Regions from separate parts of the Vreelandella sp. ssv genome, predicted to be linked through region 2. Evidence: predicted binding sites of a transcription regulator. Region 2 holds the regulator's gene; the other holds the start of a gene.
The links. Region 2 encodes LexA, which represses DNA repair genes until DNA is damaged. Its sites were predicted from a motif close to TACTGTNTANNTANACAGTA; they were not measured.

Region 1 (7,781 bases), 1.0 Mb from region 2:
GCCGCCGTATTTGGCGCCAATAACGCCAATCCGCTGAATCTCGGTGCCTGGAGTACCGTGGTGACGCTGCTCACCATGCTGATTGTGGGCAAGGGCGTACAGAAGGGGATCGAAAAGAGCGTAAGCTGGATGATGCCTGGCTTGGTCATCATGCTGGTGATCCTGATTGGCTTTGGCATGTTTTCCGGTGGCTTTGGCGCAGCGGTGAACTTCCTGTTCTCGTTCAACGCGGGCAGCCTCTCTAGCGAGGGCATGCTGGCGGCGCTGGGCCACGCCTTCTTCACCCTCTCGCTGGCCTCCGGGGCGATCCTTACCTACGGCAGCTATTTACCTAAAGGTGCATCCATTGGCCGGACCACGGTCAGTGTGGCCGTGGCGGATACGGTCGTTGCGCTGATGGCGGGGCTGGCGATCTTTCCGGTCATTTTTGCCAACGGCATGGATCCCGGCGAAGGCCCTGGGCTTATTTTCATGAGTCTGCCGCTGGCCTTTCAGGCGATGCCGCTAGGCACACTGTTTGGCGTGCTTTTCTTTCTGATGCTCTCCATGGCGGCGCTAACCTCGGCTATTTCCATGGTAGAAGCCACGGTCTCCTGGCTGTGCGATAACAAAGGCATTTCGCGCTCGGCCGCCGCTTGGGGCACGGGCATTGTGCTGTGGCTGGTCAGCACCCTGGCGATGCTCTCATTTAACCTGGGCGCGGATTGGACACTGGCAGGCAAGACCTTTTTCGATTGGCTGGATTACCTGACCTCGCGCTGGATGATGCCACTGGGCGGCCTGGGTATGGTGCTGCTCGCAGGCTTTGTATTGAAGAGCGACACTTTCCGTGAGGAGCTCGGGCTTGCGCCGCTACCTTACGTGCTGTGGCTGACCATGGTGCGCTACGTTAGTCCGCTCGGCATTATGGTGATCTTCGTCGATGCCTTGGGCGTATACCAAGTCTCGTTTGCCGCACACTGGCCGTGGCTGCTAGCCATTCTGATGGTCATGGCCGCGCTTGGGGAGACCCTAAGCCCGCGGCTGCGTCATGCGCTAAAAACGGCGTAATCCCCTACGACATCTATCCTTTACGGCATCTGTCCCGATAGCAAACGCCGCTGCTGTGCTTTTATATCCTCATTGCCCAGCGGCGTTTGCCATATCGCAAACACCTCGGCTAAGAATTTTTTGCGCGAACCTCGATAGGTGCCGCTAAGCAGCGCCGCCTGGGTGAGCGTATTGAGCAGCGTTTGGCGTGACTCGCCCGTCAGTGGCGCATAGTCCTGTCGAGCGGCTGGCCAATCAACGTCAATCGCCTGGGGTTTTTCAGGCAGGCTATCCAGCAGGCGAGCCAACAGCAGCACCAAATTCGGGTGGGGGTGTTGATTGCGCATAATAAGCTCGCCCACTCCCTGGGCTACCAAGCGTCGAATGTGCTCGTCGCTGTCAGCCAGCGTTGCCATTAAGTGTTTCACCAGAGCAGGGCCACGCGCCTGTAAGTAGGCTTCTTGAATAATGCGCGCGGCAATCCAAGCGTTCCACACGGCGTATAGCGGCCCGGTTAATACGGGTAGAAAACCGCGTAGCGTTAGTCGGCCTAATAAGCGGCGCAGCAGCAGGCGCAGGAGAAAGCTGCTCAAGCTGATTTTTAAGCGGTAAAGCAGCGATCTGGCGGTTAGCTTCCAGCCATGCAGGTAGGCGTGCGGGTCCACGCCATATATAAGGCTACCGGGGCTAGGGTACTCCAAGGCTGCTCGGGAAATACCGTGAACGGTCAACTGAATATCGGGCTCCAGAGAGTCCGTTTGGCCATAACGTAGACCCGCTAAGCGCGTTATCGTCGCTACGCCGCGAAGCGCATTCCAGTATAAAAAGCCAATTTCCAGCGCGGTGATGGTGCCTGCGACGGCCAGGTAACCCGCCCAGTAGGGGAGCTGTTCCCGCAGACTCATGGCTTCCCAGTGGCCAGTGGCAAATTCGCGCATAAACCACTCGGCGCCACCAATCAGCGTGCCGGAAATCATGCCAGCGAGCGCTGCCCAGGCAATGATCCCGCGCCGTGCCCGCTTCAGGGCATTCGGGTCGGGGGCGTCCAGGGCTGGCTGGCGGCGTAAATAGCGATGTACATAGCGGCTAGCCCAGCGTTGCGCTAAGCCAGGGGCAGGAGCGTACTCTTTATCTGGCCGAGAGAGGGGCATGAGGACCGCGTTCCTTCGCATTGGGCCGTTTAGGGTAGCGGTTACGTCCGCGAAGTACACGCATCAATAGCGCCGGGGTGAGTGCCTGCCTTCATTAGTTCATCCCAACGCGTGGTATAGCGGTCTGAACGGTGGGCACAGCGTAACTGCCAGGCGGCGGGGGCGTTGGTCATGCCAAAGCTAATGGTGCCTTGTCCCATCTGTTGGTTGATCTGATCAACCGTTGCCATCAAAAACGGGTGGTGATCCCGCGTAGGCGGATGCAGTAGCGAAAGCTGGTGTTGCTCGGCGTCCACCAAATCAAGCAGCATCACGCCTGCCTTCATGAACTTGAAACGAGGGCGGTGAATTTGCTCAAGCCCCTGGCGTACGGCATCAAGGATCACCCTGGTATCGTCGCTGGGCGAGGGCAGGGGAATCAGCGCTTGCGGGAAGTATTGCTTCTGGTCGCGGCGGTGGCGGTTGGTATTGAGAAATACCATGACCGCTCGGGCAAGGCTCTGCTGTTCGCGCAGTTTTTCTGCGCTACGCTGAGCATGGCGACGCAGCGCATTATGCACTTCGGCAAAGACACCAGTGGGCTGGCCGAACGAGCGTGATGTCATGATGCGCTGTCGCGGCTGATCCAGCGCGTTCATCTCCATGCAGGGCGTGCCGCGCAGTTCAAGCGCGGTACGTGCTAACACTACCGAGAAGCGCTTACGCAGCAGCTTTTCATCGCTTTCTCGCAAGTCCCAGGCAGTCGTCACGCCGCCGATGGCTAAGCGCTCGGCAAGCCGATGGCCGACCCCCCAAACGCTGCCCACCGGCGTGCGTTTTAGCAGCGCCTCCGTGGTGTGGTCCTGCCCATTAAGCAAGCAAACGCCCTGGTAGTGAGGGTCTTGCTTGGCAAGGTGGTTGGCCAGTTTGGCAAGCGTATGGGTGGGGGCAAGCCCCACGCACACAGGCAATCCTAAATGTCGGCGAATACGCTGGCGTAGCTTCCGCCCCAATGCCTCACACTGGTCATGGGTGAAGCCTTCTAAATAGACGAACATTTCATCAATGGAGTAGGGGGCAATCTCTGGGCAGGCATCGCGCAGCAGTTGAGCCAGTCGCGCCGACATATCGCCATAAAGCTCATAGTTCGACGACAGCAGATGGATCTCGCCGCGCTGGCGCAGCCCCTCTAACTTGAAAGATGGCGTGCCCATGGGAATATCGAGTGCTTTAAGCTCGGCGGAGCGGGCGATGATACAACCGTCGTTGTTGGACATCACCCCAACGGGCCTACCTTCAAGCCTGGGCTGAAAAACTCGCTCGCAACTGACATAAAAGTTGTTTGCATCCACCAGACCAATCATCGTCCCCACCTGTTTAACGTAAATACTCGTGCACCACCGCGCGCACCACGCCCCAGAGCTGGCAGTCGGTGCCTTCAAGCGGTAGCGGCGGGTAGGCGGGGTGAGTGGAACAAAGGTGAGGTGACCCTTGATAAAGCGAGTAGCGTTTAATCAGCACTTCGCCCTCCAGCATGGCCACCAGCATATGCCCTAAGCGGGGCTTGATACCGCGATCAACGATCAGTAAGTCGCCGTCGAAAATCCCCCACCCTTCCATGCTGTCGCCCGTTGCGGTGACATAAAACGTCTGGGTAGGATTTTTAACCAACCGTGTATTGAGGTCTAGCGTGCGCGGCTCGTAATCCTGCGCAGGCGAAGGAAAGCCGCTAAAGCCAGCGCGGCCCAAAAAAGTTAAATAAGGCAGCGGCTGGGAGCTTAACGGCAAAGCGGGAGTGAAGTGAGATGGCTGGCCCGGCATCGTCGGCATCCTGACTCGTAAAATATTGTATGAATATACAGTATTTGGCTCAGGAAAAGAAAATGCAAATTGGCGGGTGTGTTAAGTACTGCTACGGCATAAAGATGAATGCTGCTCATCAACAACCTGACGCGGATGCGATGAAAGTCGCGTCAGGCTGCGTTATGATAGCGGCCTCGCTTCTTCCATGATGACCCTTTCTCGTTACGAGGTTCCTGCCGATGTTCAGCCGCGATATGACAATTGCCGGATTCGATGATGTGCTGTTTGATGCCATGCAGAAAGAAGTGGCGCGCCAGGAAGCCCACATCGAACTGATTGCTTCCGAAAACTACGCCAGCCCTCGCGTACTTGAAGCCCAGGGCAGCCAACTGACCAATAAATACGCTGAAGGCTACCCCGGTAAGCGTTACTACGGCGGCTGTGAATTCGTCGATATCGCTGAAAATCTGGCTATTGATTATGCCAAAGAGCTGTTTGGCGCTACCTACGTCAACGTTCAGCCGCACTCTGGCTCGCAGGCCAACAGCGCCGTTTTCCAGGCACTAGTTAAGCCAGGCGACACCATTCTGGGCATGAGCCTAGACGCTGGCGGCCACCTGACTCACGGCGCCAAGCCGAGCTTTTCGGGCAAGCACTACAACGCCATTCAGTACGGCTTGAATGATCAAGAGCTGATCGATTACGACCAAGTGGCTCAGCTTGCCCGTGAGCACAAGCCTAAAATGATCATCGCCGGTTTCTCAGCCTATTCTCAAATTGTGGATTGGGCTAAGTTCCGCGAGATCGCCGACGAAGTGGGTGCTTACTTACTGGTTGATATGGCCCACGTCTCGGGCTTGGTAGCTGCAGGTGTTTACCCCAGCCCGCTGCCCCATGCCCACGTGGTGACCTCTACCACCCACAAAACTCTACGTGGTCCACGTAGCGGTGTGATTCTTTCTGCTGAAAACGACGCAGATATCGAGAAGAAACTCCAGTCGGCAGTGTTCCCCGGTGGCCAGGGCGGCCCGTTGATGCACGTGATCGCAGCTAAAGCGGTGTGCTTCAAAGAAGCGATGGCGCCCGAGTTCAAAACCTACCAGCAGCAAGTAGTCAAGAACGCTAAGGCAATGGCCAAAGTGTTTATCGACCGCGGTTACGACATCGTCTCTGGCGGCACTGAAGATCACCTCTTCCTGCTTTCACTGATCAAGCAGGGAGTAACCGGTAAAGACGCAGATGCGGCGCTTGGCCGTGCCCACATCACCGTCAACAAGAACGCCGTACCTAACGACCCGCAAAGCCCGTTCGTTACTTCAGGCCTGCGTATCGGTACCCCGGCGGTGACCACGCGTGGCTTCGGTGAAGAAGAGTGTACCCAGCTCGCTGGCTGGATCTGCGACATTCTGGATGTGTTGGCCAAAGGCGAAGACACCAGCGCCATCGAAGCGCAGGTGCTGGATAAAGTGGCTGAGGTTTGTGCACGGCTGCCTGTTTATAAGTAACTTTAACGCTCGTTAAGTGTGATAAGAAGCCCTGCTATTAGCAGGGCTTCTGGGTAATTAGTGCTTGGTCTCTATATCGACGTATAGGGGAAAAATGATAGAAAATTACTAGTATCACCAGCCCCCCTGGCCCTCTAATAAACTACGTGTATTGTTGTTTAACGGCAGGCGAAAATCGGCGCTTCCGAGTACCATGGCATCACCTGCTCTCACTACACGCGCACTGACATAGACAAAATCCTGCCCTTGAGCATAGGTGCCCATAAGAATGGAGCGGGCGTTGTGCTGGGCGCTTAGGCGCTGTACTTGCCGTGAAAGAATCAACTCTCCCACGCTCTCTTCAATAAACATGCTGTCGCGCATTTTGACTTCACGTACTTCCATGCCCTGGCGCGAGAGCGCTGATGCCATGATTTCAGAGCTAATCCGGCCAAGCGTCGACGATTGACTCAAATTGTCGATGCTCACAAACGTGGCGGCAATCATGGGGCTGTAACGCGTCAGCTCTGGATTGCTGGCGATCATTTGTTCGGCCGCGGCGTGGACCAACTCAGAAAGGTCAGGTTCGGGTTCTGGACGTGTGTTGTTACCATTACCCATCGTGTTGCAGCCAGCCAGCAACAGTAGGGCCAAGCTAATCAGCGCAGCACGGCTGATAGCGTTAACGCGCCGTGCAGTAAACAGTGTAATCAGCATGACATTACCACGTATCAGTAAGGGGAACGGAGGGGGTGGTAGGCGCCTGAGGCACGCGATGAGGGGCGTATTGGCGACGATCACCCGCATTGATGTAGTAAATGTTGGATGATGAGTAGAGAATTCGTTCGCCATCGATTATTTGCGTCGTCACAATAATCTCTTCATTGCTCGTGTTGGTCCAGCTGCCGCTGGTGGTATCGGCAATAATACCCGCAGGGATTAGCCCTAACGCAGGCTCGCTCCACTGATTAAACGGTATGGTAGCCACGGCGATTCCCGCGGTGAGCGCCGTGAAGGCCCCCACCGGCGGACGTATAAAGCCGCGATCCCGGTGCTCAACCACTTCGACATCAATCGTGACATTGGCGCTGTTGGCAGTAGGCACCGTGGTGAGATTGGCGCCGCGTGACACTAGTTCGCTGGTAAGCAGGGTGCGAAAGCCACGCTCAAATTCGCCGCCGCTGTATGCGCGGAGTTCACCGTGCTCGGCTGGACTGATGTGTAAGTCGCGATTGCGAACGCGCTCGCGTTGCAAAATGCTGATAGCTTCATGGCGGGCAAGCACATCCCAGTGGTGAGCTGCCTGCATACGTTGCTGCTCAGTATAGGGATAGGTGGTGGCAATGGGCGCTTGTGATGTATTGGCATAGAAGCAGCCGCTGAGCATTAGCGTTGCCAGCCCCCAGCCAACAGGACGTATGAAATAGGGTAAACGACATAATGTGGGACGGGTGCGCACCTGCGGGTTCCTTTTTCGCTACAAACGGCTTTTGGTAGACTGTTCGCCATACTTAGTTTGGCATGCCTAAATTGACATGCCTAATTCTACATACCTAGTTCGAAATATCTGGTTAGATTTAAATAGCTTCATCGGCCAAGAGGTTCAAAACTTGAATGAGCGATACTACTAATGCTTGAAGATCACCGCAGCGGTCCGCGCCATGATTCGCTCATGTCGGCCTATCATGAAAGCGATAGCAACAGCGGTTGGATGATTAGCTATCTGGATATCATGACCTTGCTGGTGGCTCTTTTCGTGATCATTATCGCCGCGGCAGGGTCGACCAATCCAAAATGGTTGACAGGCGATACCGCTAGCGAGGATATCCATTTTCCGTCGCCTGCGCTGGAAATCCCCTTGCCCGAGGCGTTATTACAAGCAATGCCTGACCGTGCTGGTATAGCCGCTTGGAGTGGTACAGGACTAAGCCCAATGGCAGTGAGCGCGTCGTTGGGTGTGGCGGGTTTGCCCGATTTGTCTCGGTTACCTCGTCGGGTGAGCCTTGGTGTACCACCGCTCTTGGCTGCCCCGGTTCCACCGGCCGCTGAGCCGGTTACTGTTCTACCCAAGCTGCTGATGCCTGCGGGCAGCGATGATTTTTCATCTCCTTTGGCGGATTACATGGTGGTGTTAACCGATCACCCGCCGGTAAATGTCCAGGTAGTCAGCGATGAATCTGTCTCGGGGGCGCTTGCCCTGGATCAAGCGCTTTCACAACGTGTGGATGAGTCACCGTATCTGCCCGACCTTGAAGGGGTTGAAGTCTCGCGAGTGGCAGAGGGTATTAGCCTGCAGGTGCAGGATCAGCTGTTGTTTCCTTCGGCGACAGCCGAG
Region 2 (7,781 bases):
CAGTGATAAAGCTTGATTAACTCATCCTGAGCAGGGTGCCCGGTGGCATGTAATTCGGGATGATTGAATTCATCATAGATGCGCACACCAAATTGCGTCAGACGCTTTTTAAGCTGTTCAATGGGGCGTTCATTGCCCGGAATGGCTTTAGCCGAGAAAATGACGTTATCACCTGACTGAAGGTCAACAAAGGGGTGGCGGCCCTGGGCAAGACGCTGGAGCGCCGCACGGGGCTCCCCCTGGCTGCCGGTGGCGATAATGACCACTTCATCCGGTGGTAAATAACCGAGATCGTGATTCGGCACCAGCGGCGGTAAATCATCCATATAGCCGAGCCCCCGCGCGACACTCACCATGCGCTCCATGGAGCGCCCCATCAAGCTGATGCGCCGGCCGCATTGGTGAGCTGCACGTCCTATGGCCAACACCCGTGCCAGATTGCTAGCGAAGCAAGAGACAACGACGCGGCCCTGGCAGTTGCTGAGGGTTTTTGTCAGCGCTCTGGCGACATCGCCCTCACTGCCGGAGTGCCCTGGCATTGGCGCATTGGTCGAATCGCCAACGACTAAATCGACCGGTGCGAGCGCCCTAAACTGTGCGGCGCTCATCGGTGTACCAATCAGCGGTTCAGGATCGAGCTTCCAGTCACCGGTGTGTAAAACACGGTAGCCACCGGCCATCATCATTAAGGCACAGCTTTCGGGAATTGAGTGCGTCAAAGGGAGGTAGCGTAGCGTAAATGGCCCGCTTTCAAGCGCCTCGCCTGGTTCGATAACTTGGATAGCGGCACTACTAAGCTGATGTTCAGCAAATTTCAGTCTCAACAACCCAGCCGCCAATGGGGTGGCATAAATAGGGCAGTTCCACATCGGCCAGAGCCAGGCGACTGCCCCTATGTGGTCTTCATGTCCGTGGGTGATGTAAAGCGCTTTGGGTACGATCCCTAATGCTTTCAGGGTATCGAGATTAGGAACCTGAAGCGGTGAGTTGGGAAGATCCTGGCGAATCATCATGCCGCAGTCGACGGCAATCCAGTGATCGTCATGGCCGTATAGCGTTAGATTCATTCCAATCTCACCGCATCCCCCTAGCGGCAGCATGCGCAGCGGTGGACGACGACGGGGACGAATTTGAACGCGTGGTGAATGCATCAGTTATGAAAAGCCTAAAAAGTAGTGCCTTAACTATACGGGAAGGCAGGGGCGGCTAACAATCATCCTTGGCCTTCCGATACAATACGCAGTCTAAGTCGCTGGTTTATCATAATTAGCGTAGAAATAGGTCAAGAGTAAATTACATGTCTCATTATTATCGTTTAGTTGTGTCCTGTCCCGATCAAGTAGGTATTGTGGCTCGCGTTTCGAGCTTTATTGCCCATCAGGGTGGCTCGATCACCGAAGCAAGCCAGCACTCTGACTTAGAAACCGGCTGTTTTTTTATGCGTTACGAAATTTTGGCAGATTCAGTGGCTATGTCGGTAGAATCGCTACGTGCATCGTTTGAAACGGTCGCTAGCGAATTCAATATGCAGTGGTCACTGGTCGATACCCAGAAGCGTCGTCGGGTGGTGTTAATGGTGTCGCGGGAGTCGCACTGCTTAGTGGATCTGCTTTATCGCTGGCAGGGAGGTGAACTGGATTGCGATATTGTTGGAGTGATCTCAAACCATGACGACATGCGTTCATTGACCGAGTGGTACGGCATCCCTTACCACCATGTGCCGGTCGATGCTGAAAACAAGCAGGCGTCGTTTGCCGACGTTCAGACTGTAATCGATAACGCCCGCGCTGACTGCATCGTGCTGGCACGCTATATGCAAATCCTACCGCCTGACTTGTGTGCACGCTATGAAGGTCGGGTGATTAACATTCACCATAGTTTTTTGCCCTCTTTCGCTGGTGCTAAACCTTACCACCAAGCGTATCAACGCGGTGTTAAATTGATTGGCGCAACCTGTCACTATGTCACCGAGGAACTCGATGCTGGCCCGATTATCGAACAGGATATTCATCGTGTTAGTCACTGTCATACGCCTACTGATTTAGTGCGCTTTGGCCGAGACGTTGAAAAGGCGGTTCTAGCGCGCGGTTTACGCTGGCATCTTGAGGATCGTGTGCTGGTTCATGGCAATAAAACGGTGGTCTTTAGCTAACGATTGGTAACGTAAGAGGTCGCTATGTCATTCGCGCAAAGTGTATTAGCGCCTTGGGCGCTAGTGCTTACCTCACTACTCTCGTTAAGCGTGGTAGCCTGGGCACTTTTGCGTCGGCCTTGGCAAGCGCTAATCAAGGATGGTGCACTTCAGCATCGCTGGTTAGGGGCAACCCTAGCGGTAGTGCTGATGTGGCAACTGCGCGCTCAAGCAGTGGACTGGCTAACGCTGCACCTTGTCTTTACGGTATTGATGACTCTGGTATTTAAAGCACCGTTAGCACTCATCAGCAATGTACTGATTAATGTGGCGATGGTGGTAATAGGCCGCAATGAGTGGATGCTGTTAGGCGCTAACGTACTGGTAACAGGGGTGGTGCCAGCAGCCATCATTGGCACGGTATGGCGGCTGGTCGATCGCCGACTGCCGGATAATCTGATGGTGTTTCTATTTGCCTGCGGTTTTTTCGGTACGGCGCTGGCTACGCTGGGGGGCGGGTTAGTAGCGGTGCTACTGATCACCGTAGCAGGTACCGACCCTGACGCTATTTATCTAGCCCAAGAGTATGCACGCTTCTTGCCCTTGTTAATGCCTTCGGAAGCGTTTATCACCGGCATGCTGCTGAGTATCCTGCTGGTCTATCACCCTAATTGGGTGGCCACTTTCAATGACCACCGCTACATCGATATGCAGTGAAGGTGATGTTAGCCGAGAGCCTGACCATTGCCGCCGCGAATAACGCCAACGCCCACTCCTTCGATATTGAGCGACTGGGAGCGAAGATCGATTTCAATGGGCGCAAAGTCTGGGTTTTCAGCAAACAGCGTTACCTGATGTCCTTGGCGCTTGAAGCGCTTGACGGTCACTTCATCATCTAAACGCGCCACCACAATCTGGCCATCGCGCACTCGCTCAGTGCGATGAACAGCCAATAAGTCACCCTCTAAAATGCCAATATCCTTCATTGAGAGTCCCCGGACGCGCAGCAAATAGTCGGCCTTAGGGGTGAAGTACTCAGCAGGCAGCGGGCAGTAGCGATCTATATGTTCTGCAGCGAGAATGGGGCTTCCAGCGGCGACTTCACCAATGACAGGCAGTCCAGCCGGTGGTGATTCAATATGATTGGCAACGGGTAACGTAGCCACGCTGCTGTCCACTATTTCCTGGGGCTCTTGGTTGGGCAGGCGAATGCCGCGTGACGTATTGCGGATAATGCGAATAACCCCTTTTCGTTCAAGCGCACGAAGGTGTTCTTCAGCTGCATTTGGGGAGCGGAAACCGAGTGCTTTAGCAATCTCAGCACGGGTCGGAGGGTAGCCAAATTCGCCCATGGTCTTAACGATAAAATCAAATACGTGCTGTTGGCGAGCGGTTAGCGGACGCGACATACCAGACTCCAAAAATAGTGAATAGACAGTAACAAGTTAAATGTCGACTTAATCGATAAGTGTTTAAGTATACAGTATGTTCCTCTGTCCAGTATATGGCTTGTCAATGCCTATTGCCGGAGGCGGTGAATTTTTCCTAATCGTTTGAAACTAAGTTTTTACTTATTTACTTGGCCGCATTTCATTAACAAATCAAGCGTTGAGCCTGTCAAAGTTATGGCATAGTATTTTGCTATGTTTTAAACACTCGTTTCCCTGGAGAGCAACATGGCTCAATCTGATACGGTGACCCGTATACTTGATACCGCGGAAGTGCTGTTTGCAGAGCGTGGTTTCGCTGAAACCTCGCTGCGCAATATCACTAGCAAAGCGCGCGTCAATTTAGCGGCCGTGAACTATCATTTCGGTTCAAAGAAAGCCTTGATTCAGGCCGTTTTTTCTCGCTACTTGGATCCCTTTACACAGCGTTTTCATACTGCGCTTGATAAGCTTGAAGCCCAGCACACAGGGAGCGTTATCCCGCTTGAAACGCTACTCGAAACAATGGCTACCACTGTGCTGGCAGTGCCAGCTGAGCGTAACAGCCTAAAAGTTTTTATGCGCTTATTAGGCCTGGCCTATAGCCAGGCGCAAGGACATCTTAGGCGCCATATTCAGCAAGAGTATGGTGATGTGTTTACCCGCTTTACCGAACTTGTGCGTCAAGCAACGCCAGACTTGCCTGACGCGGAGCGCTTTTGGCGGCTACACTTTATGCTCGGCACGGTAATTTTTACGCTTTCTGGTCTTGATGCGCTGCGTGATATTGCTGAAAAGGATTATCACGAGCAGGTCACCGTACGGGATTTAGTTCGACGGTTGCGTCCGGTAGTTGTCGCTGCCATGAATGCACCGTTACCCCCAGCACTCGAAGAAGGAAAATATGCGAACGCCCAGGCTAGCTGAGCTACCCCCAACGGAGAGTATCTGGTTAGAAATAGACACCACTCAGCAGCAGCTACGCTGCTGGCGAGGGGCAAAAGTTCTCCATGAGTGTGAGATATCGTCTGGTGCCGCTGGTAGTGGTGAGCGCAATGGTAGCGGTAAAACCCCCCATGGTTGGCACTATATAAGAGCGGCCATTGGTGACGGTATGCCAGAAAATGCGGTATTTCGTGGGCGGCGCTGGACAGGCGAGACTTTCTCCCCTGATCTCGCTGATGCGCATCCTGAGAGAGACTGGATCTTGACGCGTATTCTGTGGTTGTGCGGGCTAGAAAAAGGCGTTAATCGTGGTGGACAAGTAGACTCTCAGCGGCGCTATATTTACCTACATGGCACGCCGCCCGACGAGCCAATGGGGGTGGCCGCTTCCCATGGCTGTGTTCGTTTACGTAATAGTGATTTGCTCTATATATTTTCGCTAGCGGTGCCAGGCACGCCGGTTTGGCTACACGGTGGTCGGCAGTGCTTTGATTAATCAGGTTTTGACACCGCTAGACGATCGTCTAAAATCATCGCCCCTTTTATTGGTGGACCTATCACGATGACTCAACCGTTAGGCCCGGTCATGCTCGACCTTGAAGGCACGAAATTGACGGCCACAGAAAAGCGCTTGCTCACTGAACCGGCGGTAGGGGGTGTCATCTTATTCGCCCGGAATGTTGAGAATGGCTACCAGGTACGTCAGCTATGTAGCGATATTCGCCGCGTACGCGCTGATTTGCTGATTGGGGTTGATCAAGAGGGCGGGCGTGTCCAGCGCATTAAAGAGGGGATGACTCGCCTTCCTGCCATGGCGCGTATTGGCGAGTGTTATCGCGACATTCCGGAAGATGGGCTTGTATTGGCAAAAGATGCTGGCTGGCTATTGGGCATGGAAATGGCAGCCTGTGGGTTGGATCTTAGCTTTGCGCCGGTACTGGATGTGGAGAGCGGGGTCTCTAGCGTTATTGGCGATCGAAGCTTTAGTAGTGACCCCCATCATGTCGCGCAGCTCGGCGGCGCTTTCATTTTAGGGCTTCACGATGCCGGCATGGCCGCCGTGGGAAAACACTTCCCTGGCCATGGTGGCGTCGCGGCTGACTCTCACGTTGCACTGCCGGTGGACGACCGTTCATTAGAGGCGATTAAACAGCGCGACCTTGTGCCCTTTACCCATCTCGCCACCCAGTTAGAGGGTGTTATGCCTGCCCATGTGATTTACCGCGCTTTTGATAGCCGCCCTGCCGGATTTTCTCCGAGTTGGCTTGGGATGCTTCGCGAATCGCTGGGGTTTAAAGGCTGTATTTTTTCTGATGATTTAAGTATGGCAGGTGCCCACGAAGCGGGCGGCCCCAGGCAGCGTGCTCAAGCAGCACTATCGGCGGGGTGCGATATGCTGCTGGTATGCAATGATCGAGCAGCCGCGCTTGAGGTCGTTGAGGCTTGCAAAGGTATTGAAACGAAGCGTCCTGCCAAGCTGCGCTATAGCCGAGCACGGCCTGATTTGGATGCTTTAAGCGCGCTGGGTCGTTGGCGTCGGGCCCACGCGAAGCTGGAAGCATTGGCTGATAGGCCGAAACCGAATGCTGTGTAAATGCACACTGCTGATGTAAACGAAGCTTTTAACCCGCCTGGAGTTTAGATGTCAAAGTTGGATAAAGAAGCATTAGAGTCACTGGACTCAATGCGTGAGTTGATGGATAACGCCGACTGTCTGATTTCTCAGCAAGAGGTAGAGCGGGCGCTTGATCGTATGGCGGAAGCGATTACCCGGGATTTAGGAGACAAGCTGCCGGTTTTTTATTGCGTCATGAATGGAGGCCTGATCACCACTGGCCATCTGCTTACCCGGTTAGGTTTTCCTCTTGAAGTGGACTACCTGCACGCCACTCGTTACCGCAACGAGCTGCGCGGCGGCGAACTCTTTTGGCGCGTTTCTCCCGAAGTGCCAATGGCGGGTCGCCACGTGGTGATTGTCGATGACATCTTGGATGAAGGTGCGACGCTAGCCGCCATTTTGGCATACTGTGAAGAAGCCCAGGCAGCCAGTGTCACGACCGCTGTGCTAGTGGATAAGCAGCATAATCGTAAAGCGGTACCAGGCTTAAAGGCCGACTACTGCAGTTTAGAAGTCGCCGACCGGTATGTGTTTGGCTTCGGTATGGACTACAAGGGCTACTGGCGCAATGCGCCAGGTATTTTTGCCCCAAAAGGTATGTAGCTGATCGCCTAGAAACGGGGCTAGCGGGGCGAGAAGCGCCTCGCTAGTCCCGTTTCTGCAATCATCCGTGTTGAGATCTCTTCTACCGAGAAGCGCGTCGCATCGATATAGGGTATGTGCATCGAGCGGTAGAGTGACTCTGCTTGTTCCACTTCTTTAAGGCATTGATCCATTGAGCTGTAACGACTATTAGGGCGTCGCTCATTGCGGATCGCTGACAGTCGCCGAGCATCGATGGTTAACCCAAACAGTTTTTGTCGGTGGGGCGCTAGCGCTTTGGGTAGCTTTAACATGCCATCTTCGTCTAAATCATCTTCCGTCAGCGGATAGTTAGCCGCGCGAATACCAAATTGAAGCGCCAGATACAGAGAGGTGGGGGTCTTGCCGCAGCGCGAGACGCCGACCAAGATAATATCTGCCTTGTCGTATTGGTGAGTACGTGCACCGTCATCGTTATCCAGCGCAAAATGCACTGAGTGGATGCGGTCCATATAAACATCATCGCTACCAATCGAGTGGGTGCGCCCAACGCTGTAGGAAGAGTGAGTGTCTAGCTCTTGTTCCAGCGGCTCTAGGAAGGTTGAAAAGATATCAACTTTGAACCCAGAGGCCTGGCGAATGACGTTGCGAATTTGTTGATCAACGATGGTGTCAATAATGATTGGGCGATGCCCGTCCCGGCTGGCCGTCGCTTCAATGATTGCTGCTAACGCTTGCGCTTTTTCCAGCGTGTCGATATAGGGCTTGGTCTGCATGTCGATCTCAACATCGCTGAACTGAGCAAGCAAGCTGCGCCCTAAACTCTCCGCCGTGATGCCGGTACCATCAGAGATAAAAAAAGCCGTACGTTTCATAGTGACATCCAGTGTTAAGTAACCACCCTATTGTGTGCCGAGCCGATGGCTAGGGCAACTTGCTATCAGTGTTTGAAGCGGCATTGTGAGGGCGACTGACTACACAAATAGCTAAAAAAGCCCTGCTGTTGTAAAAATCCTCCATTCCCTTCGCTGTTAGACCAATGGCGAATACATTAGCGCGGTGCTAGGGTGTCTCAATG

Region 1: AC5TBW_RS05590 (LexA family protein) is a predicted target of LexA. The motif match lies at 4,004-4,023, and genes of this name have one in related genera.

What each region holds. Positions count from the first base shown of each region.
Region 1 covers NZ_CM182545.1:1,198,263-1,206,043, forward strand. Annotated here, with positions in the region: gene AC5TBW_RS05575 (sodium-dependent transporter) at 1-1,050, shown strand, start outside; gene AC5TBW_RS05580 (LBF_2804 family protein) at 1,071-2,180, opposite strand; gene AC5TBW_RS05585 (Y-family DNA polymerase) at 2,222-3,523, opposite strand; gene AC5TBW_RS05590 (LexA family protein) at 3,537-3,980, opposite strand; gene glyA (serine hydroxymethyltransferase) at 4,202-5,467, shown strand; gene AC5TBW_RS05600 (FlgO family outer membrane protein) at 5,582-6,163, opposite strand; gene AC5TBW_RS05605 (hypothetical protein) at 6,168-6,833, opposite strand; gene AC5TBW_RS05610 (OmpA family protein) at 7,077-7,781, shown strand, end outside.
Region 2 covers NZ_CM182545.1:2,240,112-2,247,892, reverse strand. Annotated here, with positions in the region: gene AC5TBW_RS10310 (ribonuclease J) at 1-1,067, opposite strand, end outside; gene purU (formyltetrahydrofolate deformylase) at 1,298-2,152, shown strand; gene AC5TBW_RS10300 (energy-coupling factor ABC transporter permease) at 2,177-2,848, shown strand; gene lexA (transcriptional repressor LexA) at 2,857-3,540, opposite strand; gene AC5TBW_RS10290 (TetR/AcrR family transcriptional regulator) at 3,808-4,485, shown strand; gene AC5TBW_RS10285 (L,D-transpeptidase family protein) at 4,463-4,999, shown strand; gene nagZ (beta-N-acetylhexosaminidase) at 5,066-6,097, shown strand; gene AC5TBW_RS10275 (hypoxanthine-guanine phosphoribosyltransferase) at 6,146-6,724, shown strand; gene ppsR (posphoenolpyruvate synthetase regulatory kinase/phosphorylase PpsR) at 6,745-7,578, opposite strand.